Regions from separate parts of the Lentzea sp. NPDC051838 genome, predicted to be linked through region 1. Evidence: riboswitches for the same ligand, from Rfam matches in the RefSeq annotation. Region 1 holds a riboswitch; each other region holds the start of a gene.

Region 1 (4,012 bases):
AGCCGAGAACACCCCGACCACCAGTGCCACGAGCGTCGCGTCGAACGCCGTGCGCACCGAGTTCAACGCCGCGTCGAACCCCGTCACCGCCAACGTGCCACGATCGCCGCGCGTGGCCAGCGCGGCGTACCCGGCGAAGCTCCAACCGTCCCGAGTGGACAGTGAGCGAACAACCAGCCCGACCACCGGGGTCAACAACAACGCCACAACAGCGAAAGCGACTCCGACGACGTACCACTCGCCACCGGACGGCCGTCGCGCCAGCTCTTCCCTGCCGCGCAACGACAACGCCGTCTCGCGCCGCCGCCGGGCCAGCGCTCCCAGGACCAACACCGCCAGCACGGCGGCGAACTGCAGCAACGACAACGCCGCCGCCCCGGACAGGTCGAACAGCTCGACGGTCCGCAGGTAGATCTCGGTCTCCAGCGTCCGGTACCGCGACCCGCCGAGCACCAGCACGACGCCAAAGCTCGTGGCACAAAAGAGAAACACGACCGCAGCCGCCGACCCGATCGCAGGCGCCAACGCCGGTAGCACCACGGACAGGAACGCCCGCGGACGAGACGCACCCAAAGCGCGGGCCGCGTCCTCCGCTCGGCGATCCGTGTGCGCCCACAGCCCGCCTACGGTCCGCGCGACCACGGCAACGTTGAAGAACGCGTTCGCCAGCACGATCGGGAGCACTCCGCCGTCCGGCCAGAACGTCCGGAACGCCAGGCCCACCACGACGGTCGGCAGCACGAACGGCACCATCACCGCGGCGCGGATCACCCCGAGCCCGCGAAGACGGCACCGGGCCAGCACGAACGCCAGCGGCATCCCGGCGAGCACCGCGAACAGGGTCGACGCGGCGGCCTGGCCGAGGGTGAACCCGACGAGCTCCCACGTCTCACCGTCGACGAGCGCCGAGACGACACCGCCCTCGCGCAGGCCGAGGGTGATGATCGCGAGGACAGGCCACGCGAAGAAGAGCGCCAGGAAGGCCAGCGGCAACAAAGCCGCCGCCGACCAGCCGAAACGAGCCGAGGTCAGGCCGGCCCGAGCCCTCGCCGAAGCCGACCCCGGCCCGTGATCGAGACGGCTCAGCCCTGCACGAGCTTGCGCCACTGCTCGACCCACGCTTCGCGGTTGTCCTTCACCTTGTCCGCGGGCAGCGACTGCGGCGAGGACGGCAGCGGCGCGTCCTTCGCCCACGACTCGGGCAGCGCGACACCCTCACGCGACGGGTAGACGTACATCTGCTCGGCCACCTGTGCCTGGAACTTCTCGCCCAGCAGGAAGTCGAGCACCTTCTGCGCGTCCGGGGCGTTCTTCGCGCCGGCGAGCACACCCGCGTACTCGACCTGCCGGTAGCAGGTCCCGAGCACGGCCTTGGTCTTCCCGCCCTCCGCGGACGGCGACGACGCGTACGACACGACGATCGGGCGCGTGCCCTTCGTGGCCGAGAACTCCTGGTTGTAAGCCTCTTCCCAGCCGCTCACGACCTTGACGCCGTTGGCCTTGAGCTTGCTCCAGTACTCCTGCCAGCCGTTCTCGCCGAACTTCGCGACCGTGCCCAGCAGGAACGCGAGACCGGGCGACGACGTGGCCGGGTTCTCGACGACCAGCATGTCCTTGAACTTCGGGTCGGTCAGGTCCTCGTACGAGGTGGGCTCGACGCCGCCGAGCTTGGCCGGGTCGATGTTCAGGCACACGTCGCCGACGTCCACCGCGTGCAGGCGCCCGGTCGAGTCGACCTGGTAGCGCTGAGCACCCTTCGAGGCCTCCGGCGACGCGTACTCCGCGAACACGCCCTCGGACAGCGCCCGCGAGGCGAACGTCGAGTCGACGCCGTACGCGATGTCGCCGATCGGGTTCGCCTTGGTGAGCACGAGCTTGTTCGTGAGCTCACCGGCATCGCCCGACGCGATCTGCTTCACGGTGATCCCGGTGGCCTTCTGGAACTCGTCCAGCAGGCCTTCCTTCACCACGAACGAGTCGTGCGTCACCAATGTGACCTCGTGCGTCTGAGGCCCGGTCGAAGTACCGGCGGAACAACCGGTCAACGCGAAAGCAGCGAGAACAGCCCAAATCCTTCTCATCACATCTCCCTACGCCGGTATGACCCGGATCAGGTGGACGGTCGAGGGCTTGCGAGCCCTCCTCTCAGCCCGGCGCTTCACCGGACTCCCGTGGCAAACGCGCAGCTTACGTGACGTGGTGGGACGATCAGGACATGGCCGAGCTGTTGAGCGACGATCAGTTGAACGACGTGCTGCCCAAGCTGCCCGACTGGACCGCGCAGGACGCGGCGCTGGTCAGGACCGTGGAGCTGGCGAGCTTCCCGCAGGCGATCATGGTCGTGAACCGGGTCGCGGAGATCGCGGAGAACGACAACCACCACCCGGACATCGACATCCGCTACAAGACCCTGACATTTCGCCTGTGGACCCACGTCAAGGGAGGAATCACCGCGCTGGACGTATCTCTCGCCGAGGAAATCGACGGAGTCCTGGACGCGCTGGCCTGATTCGGTCAAGATGTGCGCTGCCGCCGCCAGCGGATATGAGAGGGAACACCCTCATGCGGTTGCGCACATCTTTGTTCGTTGTAGCGCTGGCTGGCAGCCTTTTGATCGCGCCCGCGGCTGCACAAGCCGTGCCCTGCGCCGTGACGGACGTGATGATCAAGGCCAGTGCGGCGTGGGTCACCAACGGCGCCGACCTCAAGGCGAACAACTGGTCCAACGCGAACTTCCACACCGGGAACATCGCGCAGGTCCGGACGACCGGGATCAGCAACCACAAGACGTGGCCTTGGGTGCAGGCGAACAAGTACCTGCTGCCGGTCGACCCGGCGAACCCCTACGCCCCGGACGCGCAGGCGAGCGGTGAGGCCTACCTGGCGGTCTCGTTCTTCCACCCGGAGCCGGAGGTGCTCCAGCCGCTGCGGGACAACCTGCGGGCCCAGGCGAAGACCGGGCGCTACGACTACTGGAAGTCCCCGGACGCGCTGACGATGTCGCTGCCGTCCTTCACCGAGGTCGCCGTGCGCGACCTCGACCAGGACCTGCTCGACTACTCGTACAAGTCGTACCGCTCGTTGAAGCACCGCACGTTCAACGAGGCCACGGGCCTGTGGGGCCTGAACGTGCAGACCAACGGCTGGGCCGTGCAGGGTCTCGCCAAAGCGATCCTGATGCTGCCGAAGGACAACCCGTACCGCGCCGACTACGCCAGGACGCTGCGCAAGTCCGCCCAGACGCTGCGGTACCTGCAGCGCCACGACGGCTTCTGGGGCGCCACCGGCAAGGACTCGGCGGCCACCTCGATGATCACTTACGCGTTCGCGGCGGGCATCAACGCGGGCGTGCTCGACAAGGACACCTACCTGCCGTACGTGCAGAAGGGCTGGCAGGCGCTGCAGACCGCGCTGGACACCGACGGCAACCTCGGCTGGGTCGCGGCCCGCAACTCCTGGAAGCAGGCCTCAGCCGGCGACAGGGCTGGGTTCGCTGTCGGCAGCTTCCTCGTCGCGGGGCAGCAGCTCGTCCCTCTTACGCCGGGCTGCTAGGCCGATGGCGACCAGCGTGAGCATCCCGGCCGCCGGGTAGCCCCAGCCGAGCGCCGCGTAGTACCAGGGACGCGGGAAGTCCCAGATGTTCGGCTGGGCGTTGAGCAGGAACGAGACGAGATAACCGCCGGTCAGCAGCACCCAGAGGCCGGCGGTGATCTTGCACAGGAGGTGTCCGCCCTCGTAGGTCAGCCACAGGAGGGCGGGCACCATCCACACCCAGTGGTGGCTCCACGAGATCGGCGAGACCAGCAGACCGAGCATCTGGACGCTGACGATCAACGCCAGCACGTCCTTGGTCTTGCTCACGGCGTACCACGTCAGCGCGGCCGCCACGAGCACGCCGATGAGGTACAGCGGCCCGGTCTTGACGTCGTAACCGACCGTGCGGCTCAGAGCGCCGCGCATCGACTGGTTGATCGCGCTGCCGACCGGCCCGACCCGGCTCGCGTCGCCGAGC
Region 2 (4,012 bases), on a different contig from region 1:
CCACCGACTTCACGATGAAGTCCTTGCCGAACCGCACGGCTTCCGGCACCGTCGCACCCTTCGCCAGTGCCGAGCTGATCGACGACGCAAGGGTGTCACCGCTGCCGTGCGTGTGTTTGGTGTCGTAACGCGGGCCGGGCAGCTCGATGAACTCACGGCCGTTGTAGAGCAGGTCGAGGCACTCCGGGTCGTCCCACATGTGGCCGCCCTTCACGAGCACCCACTCCGGGCCCAGGGCGTGCAACGCTTCCGCCGCCACGCGCTGGTCGGCGCGGTCCTTCACGGTGATCCCGGTGATCAGCCGCACCTCGTCGAGGTTCGGCGTCACCAGGGTCGCGCGCGGAAACAGCAGACCGCGCAACGCGTCCAGCGCGTTGTCCGCGAGCAGCTGGTTGCCGTGCATGGACGCCGAGACGGGGTCGACCACGAACGGTGTCCAGCCCTCGCGGCCGATGCCGACGCGGTCCAGCGCAGGCGTGATGGCCTCGATGATCGCGGCGGAGGCGAGCATGCCGGTCTTCGCGGCCTGCACGCCGATGTCCTCGGCGACCGAGATGATCTGCGCCGCCACGACGTCGGCCGGAATTTCGGAGACACCCGTGACGCCCAGCGAGTTCTGGACCGTCACGGCGGTCAGTGCGACGCAGCCGTGCACTCCGCACGCGAAGAGCGTGCGGAGGTCGGCCTGGATCCCCGCACCACCGCCGGAATCGCTTCCGGCGATGGTGAGGACTCTCGGGGGTGTTGCTGTCACGTCGTTTCCACCACTGGCAGGTAGACCTTGTTGCCGGTGTCGGCGAACTCGTCGGACTTCTCCGCCATGCCCGCCTCGATCGCCTCCACTGTGGACAGTCCGCGTTCCTCGGCGTAGCGCCGCACGTCCTGCGTGATCTTCATGGAGCAGAACTTCGGCCCGCACATCGAGCAGAAGTGCGCCGTCTTCGCCGGTTCCGCGGGGAGCGTCTCGTCGTGGAACGAGCGCGCGGTGTCCGGGTCGAGCGACAGGTTGAACTGGTCCTCCCAGCGGAACTCGAAGCGCGCCTTGGACAACGCGTCGTCCCAGTCCTGGACGCCGGGGTGGCCCTTGGCGAGGTCCGCCGAGTGCGCCGCGATCTTGTACGTGATCACGCCGGTCTTCACGTCGTCGCGGTTCGGCAGACCGAGGTGCTCCTTCGGCGTGACGTAGCAGAGCATCGCGGTGCCGAGCCAGCCGATCTGCGCCGCACCGATCGCGGACGTGATGTGGTCGTACGCCGGCGCGATGTCCGTGGCCAGCGGGCCGAGGGTGTAGAACGGCGCCTCGCCGCACCACTCCTCCTCAAGCCGCACGTTCTCGGCGATCTTGTGCATCGGCACGTGGCCGGGGCCCTCGATCATCACCTGGACGTCCTTGGCGCGCGCGATGTGCGTGAGCTCGCCCAAGGTCTTCAGCTCCGCGAACTGCGCCTCGTCGTTGGCGTCCGCGATGGAACCGGGCCGCAGCCCGTCGCCCAGCGAGAACGTCACGTCGTAGGTCCGCAGGATGTCGCAGAGCTCCTCGAAGTGCGTGTAGAGGAAGCTCTCCTTGTGGTGCGCGAGGCACCACGCGGCCATGATCGACCCGCCGCGCGAGACGATGCCCGTGACGCGCTTGGCCGTCAGCGGCACGTACCGCAGCAGCACGCCCGCGTGCACGGTCATGTAGTCGACGCCCTGCTCGCACTGCTCGATCACGGTGTCGCGGTAGACCTCCCACGACAGCGCCGCCGGGTCGCCGTTGACCTTCTCCAGCGCCTGGTAGATCGGCACGGTGCCGATGGGCACGGGCGAGTTGCGCAGGATCCACTCGCGCGTCTCGTGAATCCGCTTGCCGGTGGAGAGATCCATGATCGTGTCGGCACCCCAGCGGGACGCCCACACCATCTTCTCGACCTCGTCCTCGATCGACGACGACACCGCGGAGTTGCCGATGTTGGCGTTGATCTTCACGAGGAACTTCTTGCCGATGATCATCGGCTCGGCCTCGGGGTGCTTGCGGTTCAACGGAATCACCGCACGCCCGATGGCCACCTCGTTGCGCACGAACTCCGCGTCGAGGTTCTCGCGCACCGCGATGTAGCGCATCTCCGGGGTGATGATCCCGGCCTTCGCGTACGCGAGCTGGCTGACAGCTCCGTTGATCGGTTCCCGTGCTGCGATCCACCCCGACCTCAGGTCGGGCAGTCCACTGTGGACGTCGATGGTCGCGTTGTCGTCGGTATACGGACCGGAAGTGTCGTACAGATCGACATGTTCGCCGTTGGTCAGTTCCACCCTGCGGAAAGGCACACCATCGCGGTACACCTTGCGGGAGCCCGAGATCGGGCCGGTGGTCACACTGGGCTTGACCGAACGGTCGTCAAGTGCCGTCACGACATTCCTCCCTACGCCGGCATTACCCGGTCAGGTTCAGGCGGTCGGTGACACCGGCACTACAGCCAGTCACCCTCTCAGCCCGCTCAGGCGCGAGCTCCCGCGTTTTCTTGAGTTGTCGAGACCCGACCATAGTCAGCGCGCGCCGTAGCTGCCAAGCGCTCGCTTTGGCCCTAACCTTCTCTCTCGTGGCGGATCATCAGCCGTTCCCGCCCGGCGCGCGTCGCGGTCAACGTCCCGCCGTGGTCTCCGCATGCCCTTCCTGCGGAGAACTCGCTGGTCGCGGCTATCCCGACTGCGGATTCTGCGCCGAGCTCCTCGACCAGTTCTGGCTCGCGGACTGGGAGGCGTTGCGAACATCGTCCCAGCTGGCGGACAGGGAACTGGCCGAGCTGGTGGTCTCCTCCGAGGTCGGCCAGTACCCGTGGACGTGCGTCGACTGGGCGATGACGCTGCTCGCGTGCTCCCGCTGCGGTGCCGAACTGGGCACCGGGCCGGTCGAGTGCGTGCGGTGCGCCGTCACGGAGGAGCGCCGGTGGAACTGGGACCACTCGGCGCATCCGTACACGATGAGCGCGAACGAGCACCTTTTACGAGTCGCCCGTGCAGCCCTGCGCGCACCTCACCGGCGTAGGCCCGCGGTGGTGCAGGCCTGGCAGCTGGTGCTGCCGTTCCTCATCGCCGGTGAGGTGATCGAGTTCGGCCGTCTGGACCGAATCCGCGCGCACGTGCTGGCCGGGGGCTATCAGTCGATGGCCGCCTGCCACACCCTCGGTGAGCTGGCCGGGTTGCCCGAGCTGTTCTGGCGCCGGGGCAACCCGATCTCAACGCGGGTCGAGTACCAGCCGGACTCCGAGCGCCAGCAGCACGCCGCCCGACAGCTTCTCGAGAGCCGGACGGACCCGCGGGCGGCTCAGCCAGCCGCGGATGGTGTGCAGGATCGACACGATGATCAGGTACCAGACGGTGTCGATCAGGACCCACCCGATGGCGAGGAAGAGCAGAACCCCCTTGCCGGCCTCCCCGGCAGGCACGAACTGCGGTAGGAACGAGATCGCGAACACGCCCAGCTTCGGGTTGGCGAGGTTCACCACCAGCCCGCTGCGGAACGCGTGGCTGGCGGGCGGAGGTTCCGCGTTGGGCACGCTCTTGCTGATCAGGGCCTTGACGCCCAGGTAGATCAGGAAGACCGCGCCCGCGATGCGAAGTCCGTGGTAGGCGATCTCCGACGCCGTGAGCAGGACGGACAGGCCGAAAGCCGCGGCGATCGCCCAGCACGCGACGCCGACCTCCATGCCGAACACCGTCGCCAGCGCGGCTTTTCGCCCGTGCACCGACTGTCGCAGGACCATGGCCGTGCCAGGTCCGGGCGACAGTGCGATGAGGAACGAGGCCGCGACGAAGGCGACGATGTTTTCGATTGGCATGCCTCGATGGTCGCTGACGCGGGCAACTTGTTTCTTGACCTGGAGCGCGCTCCAGGATGTTCGGTGGACCCATGACAGAGCTCGGGAAGATGGGTTTCGGCACGTGGGCGATGGGCGGCCCGTTCTCGGGCCCGGACGGGTCACCGGTCGGCTGGGGTCCTGCCGACGACGCCGAGTCGCTGAAGGCCTTGCAG
Region 3 (4,012 bases), on a different contig from region 1:
CGACGGTTGAGTTCGCTTTTTCGTCGCTCGCCGCGCCCAGTGCGACGAACAGCGGGGCGAAGTGCTCGGTGCGCGGGTGCGCGATGCCGGCCGCGGGCGCTTTCTGCTGGAAGTCCAGGAGGGCGTCCACGTCGCCGTTCGCCAGCTGCTGGTGCGCCCAGTCGTCGAACTCCTTCGACCACGACGGCGGCTCGTAGTCCGGGCCCTGGTCGAAGTGCACGCAGCTCAGGTTGTGGGTCATGAACCCGCTGCCGACGATCAGCACGTTCTGGTCCCGCAGCGGCGCGAGCTGCTTGCCGATCTGGTGCAGCTTGCGCGGGTCGAGCGTGGGCAGCGACATCTGCAGCACCGGCACGTCCGCGTCCGGGAACATCTCCTTCAGCGGCACGTAGGCGCCGTGGTCGAGTCCGCGTTCGGCGTCCTGCTCGACGTGTCCGCCGAGGAGCTTGCGGACGTCGTCGGCGAGCTCGGGCGCACCCGGTGCCTCGTACGTGACCTCGTAGTACCGCTGCGGGAAGCCCCAGAAGTCGTAGACGAGCGGCACGGTGGTGGTCGCGCCGATCGTCGTCGGAGCCTCTTCCCAGTGCGCGGAGACCATGAGCACGGCCTCCGGGCGCGGGAGGGTGGCGGACCAGGCCTTGAGCTCTCCGGTCCACGTCTCGTCGTCAGCCAGCGGGGGTGCCCCGTGGCTCAGGTACAGCACAGGTGCGCTCACGTCATCGAGCGTACGCCTGATTGTTCAAATTTCAACGACTAAGTTCAACTTTGAACGACTCGGCGGCCGCCTTGGGATCTTCGGCCTCGGTGATGGCCCGGACGACGACGACTCGGGTGGCTCCGGCTGCCTTCACCTCGTGGAGGTTCTGCAGGTCGATGCCGCCGATCGCGAACCACGGCCGTCGCATGCCCTTGGTGGCTCGCACGAGGTCCAGGCCAGGCGCCGGACGTCCCGGCTTCGTCGGCGTCGGCCAGCACGGGCCGGTGCAGAAGTAGTCCGTGCCGTGCTCCGTCGCAGCCGCCTGCATCTGCTCCACGTCGTGCGTGGACCGGCCGATCACCGGGTGGTCGCCGATGATGTGGCGCGCGGCCGAGACGGGCAGGTCGTCCTGGCCGAGGTGGAGCACGTCCGCCCTGAGCGCGTACGCGATGTCCGCGCGGTCGTTGACGGCGAGCAGCTTCCCGTGGGCGTCGGAGGCTTCCGCGAGGATTTCCAGGGCTTGGATCTCCTGCTTCGCCTCGAGCGACTTGTCCCGCAGCTGGATGATGTCGACTCCGCCGGCGAGCGCGGCATCGGCGAACTCGGCCAGGTCGGGCCGGTTCGGCGTGCAGAGGTAGAGCGTCGCGTCGGCGAGTCGTTGCCTGATCAGGTTTCCGTCGAGTCCTGGCACGCTCGCACGGTAACCGTTATGTTGGTGTCGGTCCGCACGGGAGCCTGGAGAACACCGGGCTGAGAGGGAGCGTGGTTCGCTCCGACCGTCGAACCTGATCCGGGTCATGCCGGCGCAGGGAGCGTGAATGCCTTGAGCAGTGTGGAAGTAGCCGTCCGGGGTGGCGGTGTCATCGGCCTGTCCGTCGCGTTGTTCGCGGCACGGGCCGGCTACTCGGTTTCCGTCTTCGATCTGGGTTCGCCGCACGCCGGATCACGGGTCGCGGGCGGGATGCTCGCACCTCTGACGGAGGCGTGGCCTGGCGAGGAAGCCGTGGTGGCGCAGGGTGTCGAGGCCCTCACGATGTGGCCGAACTTCGCCGAGTCGATCGGTGTGCCGTTGTTCACGGCGGGGACTCTCGCTGTCGGCACGCAGTCCGGTGACCTGGCCGATCTGCGGCACGCGGGGGAGTTGCTGACCTCGCGGGAGATCCGCGCCCTCGAACCTTCTTTGGGCCCAGCGGTTCGCGGCGGTGTGTACGCGTCGGGTGATCTCGCCGTCGACAACCGTGAGTTGCTTTCCGCACTGTGGAAGGCATGTGTCGACGCCGGGGTGAAGTCCGATGTGGAGGGACGCGTCGAGGTCATCGCGGCCGGGGCGTGGAGCGGTGAGCTGCACCCGGCGTTGAAGGACGTGATCCGGCCGGTCAAAGGCGAGATCCTGCGGCTCACGCATCGCGCGGGCGCCTTGCCGCCGCCGCGTCACACGATTCGCGCGCTGGTGTCCGGCCGGCCGGTGTACCTGGTGCCGCGCGACGACGGACTGGTCGTGGGCGCCACCCAGTACGAGGCAGGGTTCGACACGGACGTGTCCGTCGCGGGTGTGCGGGACCTGTTGCGGGACGCGGAAACCGTGCTGCCGGGCATCGCCGAGTACGCGCTCACCGAGGCCGCCGTCGGGTTCCGCGCGGGCAGCCCGGACAACGTGCCGATCGTCCGCTGGCTCGAACCCGGCGTGATCGCCGCGACCGGCCACCACCGCAACGGTCTGCTGCTGGCCCCGCACACGGCATTCCAGGTGGTCGGGCTGCTCGAAGGAGGAAGTTCGTGAAAGCACAGGTGAACGGGACTTCCCGGGACCTCGCCGAGGGCACGTCCGTCGCCGCCGTGGTGACGCTGGTGGGCGCGCCTACTTCCGGTGTGGCGGTGGCGCTGGACGGCGCCGTGGTGCCGAGGGCGTTGTGGGACAAGACGATCGTGCCGGACGGCGGCGTGGTCGAGGTGCTGACCGCGGTCCAGGGAGGCTGACGTGGACGATCCGCTGATCATCGCGGGCCGGGAGTTCCGGTCCAGGCTCATCACCGGCACCGGCGGTGCCGCGAACCTCTCGGTGCTGGAACGGGCTCTCGTGGCGTCCGGGACCGAGCTGACGACCGTGGCGATGCGCCGGGTCGACGCGGCCGGTCAGACCGGCGTGCTGGAGTTGTTGCGGCGCCTTGGAATCGAGGTCCTGCCGAACACGGCGGGCTGCCGCACGTCGGCGGAAGCGGTGCTGACCGCTCAGCTCGCGCGCGAGGCGTTGGAAACCAACTGGGTGAAGCTCGAAGTGGTTTACGACGAGCAGACCCTGTTGCCCGACCCGGTCGAGCTGCTCGACGCCGCGGAACGGTTGGTGCGGGACGGTTTCGTGGTACTGCCGTACACGAATGACGACCCGGTGCTGGCGTTGAAGCTGCAGGACATCGGCTGCGCCACGGTGATGCCGCTCGGTTCGCCCATCGGAACGGGACTCGGCATCCGCAACCCGCACAACATCGAGCTGATCACCTCGCGTGCCACGGTTCCGGTGGTGCTCGACGCGGGCATCGGCACGGCGTCCGACGCGGCCCTGGCGATGGAACTCGGCTGCTCAGCGGTGCTTTTGGCGACAGCGGTCACACGAGCCCAGGACCCGGAACGCATGGGCGCCGCCATGCGTTGTGCGGTCGAGGGCGGACGGCTCGCGCGACTGGCGGGCCGAATTCCGCAGCGCTTTTGGGCCCAAGCGTCTTCGCCGGGACTCTGAGGTCGCTACCGTGGGTACTCACGTGTTGGGGGATGATTGAGAACTACTTAATCCCGCCGAGGAGGACGACAAGCCGTGACGGCCCCCATTGACGCCGAGGTCGAGGACGCGACCGCGCGTCTGTACCTGGCGATCGGCCGGCTGGCCCGGTTGCTGCGACGCACCGGTTCCCCCGGACTCGGCCCCGGCGCGGTCTCCGCGCTCGCCACTCTCGCCCGCTGCGGTCCCATGCGCCTCGGCGACCTGGCGACGAAGGAAGGCGTGGCGCCGCCGACGTTGTCCCGCATCGTCGCCGCGCTGGTCGAGGCCGGGTACGTGAAGCGCGAGCCGGACCCGCAGGACGGCCGCGCCTGGCTCGCCACCCCCACACCCGAGGGCGAGACGATGGTCTCCGGAGTGCGGTCCGCGCGGGTGCGCGAGCTGCAGCGCCGGATCGAACAGCTGACGCCCGAACACGTCTCCGCTCTGGTGAACGCGTTGGACGCGCTGGAAACCCTCGTCGGCGAAGAGCCGAAGTAGTCGTCGTGCCCGATCCCGCCGACCTCGACGAGATGCTCGCTGATCTCAGGCAGCGCGGTCTG

What was found. Region 1 has a riboswitch for thiamine pyrophosphate ahead of AB0M24_RS32320 (thiamine ABC transporter substrate-binding protein). Riboswitches for the same ligand answer to the same signal wherever they lie in the genome.
Region 2: another riboswitch for thiamine pyrophosphate. It lies ahead of thiC (phosphomethylpyrimidine synthase ThiC); the one in region 1 lies ahead of AB0M24_RS32320 (thiamine ABC transporter substrate-binding protein).
Region 3: another riboswitch for thiamine pyrophosphate. It lies ahead of AB0M24_RS44700 (FAD-dependent oxidoreductase); the one in region 1 lies ahead of AB0M24_RS32320 (thiamine ABC transporter substrate-binding protein).

The regions. Positions count from the first base shown of each region.
Region 1 is NZ_JBFAYI010000020.1:5,612-9,623, forward strand. It holds gene AB0M24_RS32315 (iron ABC transporter permease) at 1-996, opposite strand, end outside; gene AB0M24_RS32320 (thiamine ABC transporter substrate-binding protein) at 1,083-2,081, opposite strand; TPP riboswitch at 2,069-2,183, opposite strand; gene AB0M24_RS32325 (4a-hydroxytetrahydrobiopterin dehydratase) at 2,216-2,509, shown strand; gene AB0M24_RS32330 (glycoside hydrolase family 88 protein) at 2,563-3,552, shown strand; gene AB0M24_RS32335 (mannosyltransferase) at 3,469-4,012, opposite strand, start outside.
Region 2 is NZ_JBFAYI010000045.1:46,780-50,791, forward strand. It holds gene thiD (bifunctional hydroxymethylpyrimidine kinase/phosphomethylpyrimidine kinase) at 1-754, opposite strand, end outside; gene thiC (phosphomethylpyrimidine synthase ThiC) at 751-2,391, opposite strand; TPP riboswitch at 2,383-2,505, opposite strand; gene AB0M24_RS44745 (LysE family translocator) at 3,216-3,818, opposite strand; gene AB0M24_RS44750 (aldo/keto reductase) at 3,890-4,012, shown strand, end outside.
Region 3 is NZ_JBFAYI010000045.1:41,243-45,254, forward strand. It holds gene AB0M24_RS44690 (class III extradiol ring-cleavage dioxygenase) at 1-715, opposite strand, end outside; gene thiE (thiamine phosphate synthase) at 747-1,388, opposite strand; TPP riboswitch at 1,415-1,526, shown strand; gene AB0M24_RS44700 (FAD-dependent oxidoreductase) at 1,530-2,477, shown strand; gene thiS (sulfur carrier protein ThiS) at 2,474-2,674, shown strand; gene AB0M24_RS44710 (thiazole synthase) at 2,676-3,431, shown strand; gene AB0M24_RS44715 (MarR family transcriptional regulator) at 3,507-3,950, shown strand; gene AB0M24_RS44720 (hypothetical protein) at 3,956-4,012, shown strand, end outside.